Regions from separate parts of the Pseudomonas sp. GQ91 genome, predicted to be linked through region 1. Evidence: predicted binding sites of a transcription regulator. Region 1 holds the regulator's gene; the other holds the start of a gene.
What was found. Region 1 encodes FliA, which starts transcription of late flagellar genes. Its sites were predicted from a motif close to CTAAAGTTTNNNNNNNNNNNGCCGNTAA; they were not measured.

Region 1 (2,397 bases):
TTGCAGGGGCCTGGCGGGATTCGCATCGTACCGGCCGCCTCGGGCACCCAGAGCATGGTTCATCTGAGTCCGGCGCAGCATGCCGGCCTGATCCAGGCCTTCAGTGATATCGGCGACAATCTCGACGTACTGGTGATCGACACCGCCGCCGGGATCGGCGAGTCGGTGGTCAGCTTCGTGCGTGCAGCCCAGGAAGTGTTGCTGGTGGTGTGCGACGAGCCGACCTCGATCACCGACGCTTATGCACTGATCAAGCTGCTCAACCGTGACTACGGCATGAACCGTTTCCGGGTCTTGGCGAACATGGCCCAGAGCCCGCAAGAAGGGCGCAACCTGTTCGCCAAGTTGACCAAGGTCACGGATCGTTTCCTCGATGTCGCCTTACAATACGTCGGCGCAGTGCCCTATGACGAGTGTGTGCGCAAGGCTGTGCAAAAGCAGCGTGCAGTCTATGAAGCGTTCCCTCGTTCCAAATGCGCGTTGGCGTTCAAGGCTATCGCCCAGAAGGTCGATACCTGGCCACTGCCCGCCAATCCTCGGGGGCATCTGGAGTTTTTCGTCGAGCGATTGGTGCATCAGACGAGCGCAGGACCGGTGCTATGACATCAAGCGGCTACAACCTTTACAAGAATTCGGCACGTGACAGTCAGGGCGAGTTGATCGAGCGCTATGCGCCTCTGGTCAAGCGCATTGCCTATCACCTGCTGGCACGCCTGCCCGCCAGCGTCCAGGTCGAAGACCTGATCCAGGCGGGCATGATCGGCCTGCTCGAGGTGTCGACCAAGTACGACGCGAGCAAAGGCGCGAGTTTCGAGACGTATGCGGGGATTCGCATCCGTGGCGCAATGCTCGATGAAGTGCGTAAGGGGGATTGGGCGCCGCGTTCGGTACACCGCAATACTCGGATGGTGAGTGACGCAATTCGCTCAATTGAAGCAAAAACCGGTCGTGACGCTAAAGATCATGAAGTTGCGGCCGAACTCCAATTGAGTCTCGACGATTACTACGGGATTTTGAACGATACCTTGGGCAGCCGCTTGTTCAGTTTCGACGACCTGTTACAGGATGGCGAGCATGAAGGGCTGCACGAGGACGGCGCGAGTGGTCATCTCGAACCGTCGCGCGATCTGGAAGATGAGCGTTTCCAGAGTGCGTTGGCGGATGCAATCGCCAATCTGCCGGAGCGTGAGCGGCTGGTGTTGGCGCTGTACTACGACGAAGAGCTGAACCTCAAGGAAATCGGTGAGGTCCTGGGTGTCAGCGAATCGCGGGTCAGCCAATTGCACAGCCAATGCGCGGCCCGTTTGCGGGGGCGTTTGGGAGAGTGGCGCGCGCGCTGACAGGCAGTGTGGGGACACTGTGAACGTTACCGTCCGGGCGCTTGGCCTGGGCGGGAGCGGCCCGTGGTGCGACCCCTGCAGTCCTTTTTGTGTAATGCCTGTTGAATGATATGGCGCGGCCAGGTGCTGGACGCGTTTAAGACTGCTTGGAGGTCGAATTGGACAAGAACATGAAAATCCTCATCGTTGATGACTTCTCAACGATGCGGCGGATCATAAAAAACCTGTTGCGTGACCTTGGGTTCACTAACACGGTCGAGGCGGACGACGGTCTTACGGCGATTCCGATTCTCAACAGCGGCAGTATCGACTTTCTGGTAACCGACTGGAACATGCCAGGCATGACCGGTATCGAGTTGCTGCGCCATGTGCGCGCGGATGAAAAACTGCGTGGCCTCCCGGTGTTGATGGTGACCGCCGAAGCCAAGCGCGAACAGATCATCGAAGCCGCCCAGGCCGGGGTCAATGGTTACGTGGTCAAGCCATTCACAGCATTGGCCTTGAAAGAGAAGATCGAAAAGATCTTCGAACGTATCCACGGTTGATGCCGCCACGGGGGAGCTATGGAGCATAACGAACTATCGCAGGACGATTTTGAATCGACCCTGAAAAAACACGCTCACCAGTTGGTCGAATGCCTGGAAAAAGGCAAGTTCGGCGACGCGGTGCAGTTGATCCATGAGCTCAATCAGACCCGCGACCGCGGCCTGTATCAGGAAGTGGGCAAGCTCACCCGTGAGCTGCACAGTGCAATCGTCAACTTCCAGATTGACCCGCGCATGCCCCAGGCCGAAGAGATTTCGCAGATCACCGATGCCACCGAGCGCCTGTCCTATGTGGTCAGGCTGACCGAGGCGGCGGCCAACCGCACCATGGACCTGGTGGAAAGCGCCACGCCCCTGGTCAACGGCATGGCCAGCGAGGCCCAGGCGCTGAGCGCTGACTGGGGGCGCTTCATGCGTCGGGAAGTGGGGGCCGAGGAGTTTCGTGAACTCGCCCGTCGGGTCGACGGCTTTCTGTCGCGCAGCGAGCAGGAGAACCGTACGGTCTCCGGCAA
Region 2 (2,397 bases), on a different contig from region 1:
TGGCAGGGGCGGTCCAGTCTTCACGGACCAGGGTGATGCGGTCGGTATTCGCCGGCAGGCCATAGAAACGCGGGCCGTTCAGGCTGGCGAAGCCTTCAAGCTTGTCCAGCGCGTTACGTTGCTCGAACGCTTCGACATACAACTCGATCGCCGCGTAGGCGGTGTAGCAACCGGCACAGCCGCATGCGGCTTCCTTGGCGTGCTGGGCGTGGGGCGCCGAGTCGGTGCCGAGGAAGAACTTTTCGTTGCCGCTGGTGGCGGCATCGAGCAGTGCAACCTGGTGGGTATTGCGCTTGAGGATCGGCAGGCAATAGAAGTGCGGTCGAATCCCGCCCACCAGCATGTGGTTGCGGTTGTACAGCAGGTGGTGCGCGGTAATGGTCGCGGCGACGTTGGCCGAGGCTTCGGTGACGAATTGCACGGCGTCGGCGGTGGTGATGTGTTCAAACACCACTTTCAAGCTCGGGAACAGTTCGACCACGCGACGCATGTGTTCGTCGATGAAGATCTTTTCGCGATCGAATACATCGACATCGCCACGGGTCACCTCACCGTGGATCAGCAGTGGCATGCCGACTTCGGCCATGGCTTCGATCGCCGGCAGGATCTTGTCGATGCTGGTCACGCCGGAGTCGGAGTTGGTGGTCGCGCCGGCCGGGTACAGCTTGGCGGCGTGCACAAAACCGCTGGCGCGGGCCTGGCGAATTTCTTCGGGCTGGGTACGGTCGGTCAGGTACAGCACCATCAACGGTTCAAAGCGGCTGCCGGCGGGGCGCGCAGCCAGGATGCGCTGGCGATAGGCGTCGGCTTCGGCGGCATTGCGTACCGGAGGTACCAGGTTAGGCATAATGATGGCACGGCCAAACGTGCGCGCTACATCGGCCACGGTGTGGGGCAACGCAGCACCATCGCGAAGATGAATATGCCAGTCGTCGGGACGCAGCAGGGTCAGGCGGTCGGACATTGGGGATTCCAGGCGGGTCAATCTGGTGGGAATGCTACCGGAAAAGACACTCGCAGGCACCCGCTATCAAGTTTTGCTGAATGCTACCGATATCCCTGGGTATGCCTTAACGACGTATGACGCCTTGATGTGTTGTAGAAACCAGTGGAGCCGCCCGTGCGCCAGCATTATCTAGCCCTGCTCAGCGTATTCGCCAGCTTGCCCGCGATGGCCCTGACGTTCCAGACGCGCCTGGAGAATGTCGAGTGGAAGGTGGAAGGCGACAAGTTCGAATGCCGCTTGAGCCAGCCGATTGCCGATTTTGGTTCTGGCGAGTTCTTGCGCCGCGCCGGCGAGCAGGCGACATTTCGCCTGAAAGCCTACAACGGTTCGCTGGGCGCTGGTTCCGCGACATTACTCGCGGCCGCGGCGCCGTGGCAGCCGGGACGCGGTGATATCAATCTCGGCGCAGTGCGCGCCGGCAGCGGTGATGTGCTGTTCAACAGTTCCCAGGCCCAGGCCGGGCGTTTGTTCAATGGTCTGTTGGAGGGGCGTAGCCCAACAGTGCGCCACTATTCACGGGATGGCGGCTATTCCGAAATCCGCCTGTTGCCGGTGAAGTTCAACAAGGCCTACAACGACTATCAACTGTGTACGGCAAAACTGCTGCCGATGAACTTCGAGCAGATCAAGCAGACCCAAGTGGGCTTTCCGGGTGGCGGCATCGATCTGGACCCGGCCGCCAAGGCCAAGCTGATGGTCATGCTGGAGTTCATCAAGGCCGACCCCACCGTCAACCATATCGAACTGGACGGCCACTCGGACAACAGCGGCAATCGCCTGGCCAACCGCGACCTTTCCCGTCGCCGTGGCCTGGCCGTGATGGATTTCCTCAAGGCCAACGGTGTTCCCGAGTCGCAGATTGTCCTGCGTTTCCATGGCGAACGTTATCCGCTGGTGCCAAATACCAGCCCCGCCAACCGGGCGAAGAACCGGCGTGTGAATATTCACCTGGACCGGGTGCCTGTCCCCGAGAAACCGGCGCCCCAGGCCACCGCCCCGGCGAACGCGGCCGCCACCTCCTGAGGTGCGGCCATTCGTCGCGAGCCCGACATAATCTGTCGCTTTATCTTCATTTGCTGTCGCGCCCCTGTAATTTCACGGTTTTGAACGGTAGAATCATCGGCTTTCCGTAAAACCCCGTGGAGTGATGGCATGGCCGACGTAAACAAGGTCGTTCTCGCGTATTCCGGCGGCCTGGACACTTCGGTGATCCTCAAGTGGCTGCAGGATACTTATAACTGTGAAGTGGTGACCTTCACCGCTGACCTGGGTCAGGGCGAAGAGGTCGAACCTGCACGTGCCAAGGCGCAAGCCATGGGCGTGAAGGAGATCTACATTGACGACCTGCGCGAAGAGTTCGTCCGCGATTTCGTTTTCCCGATGTTTCGCGC

Region 2: the regulator FliA is predicted to act here: its motif matches at 1,030-1,057, upstream of AC6CIA_RS17995 (flagellar protein MotY).

What each region holds. Positions count from the first base shown of each region.
Region 1 is NZ_JCAXED010000008.1:94,911-97,307, forward strand. It holds gene fleN (flagellar synthesis regulator FleN) at 1-603, shown strand, start outside; gene fliA (RNA polymerase sigma factor FliA) at 600-1,340, shown strand; gene AC6CIA_RS13805 (chemotaxis response regulator CheY) at 1,511-1,885, shown strand; gene AC6CIA_RS13810 (protein phosphatase CheZ) at 1,904-2,397, shown strand, end outside.
Region 2 is NZ_JCAXED010000011.1:157,428-159,824, reverse strand. It holds gene pyrC (dihydroorotase) at 1-964, opposite strand, end outside; gene AC6CIA_RS17995 (flagellar protein MotY) at 1,121-2,029, shown strand; gene AC6CIA_RS17990 (argininosuccinate synthase) at 2,159-2,397, shown strand, end outside.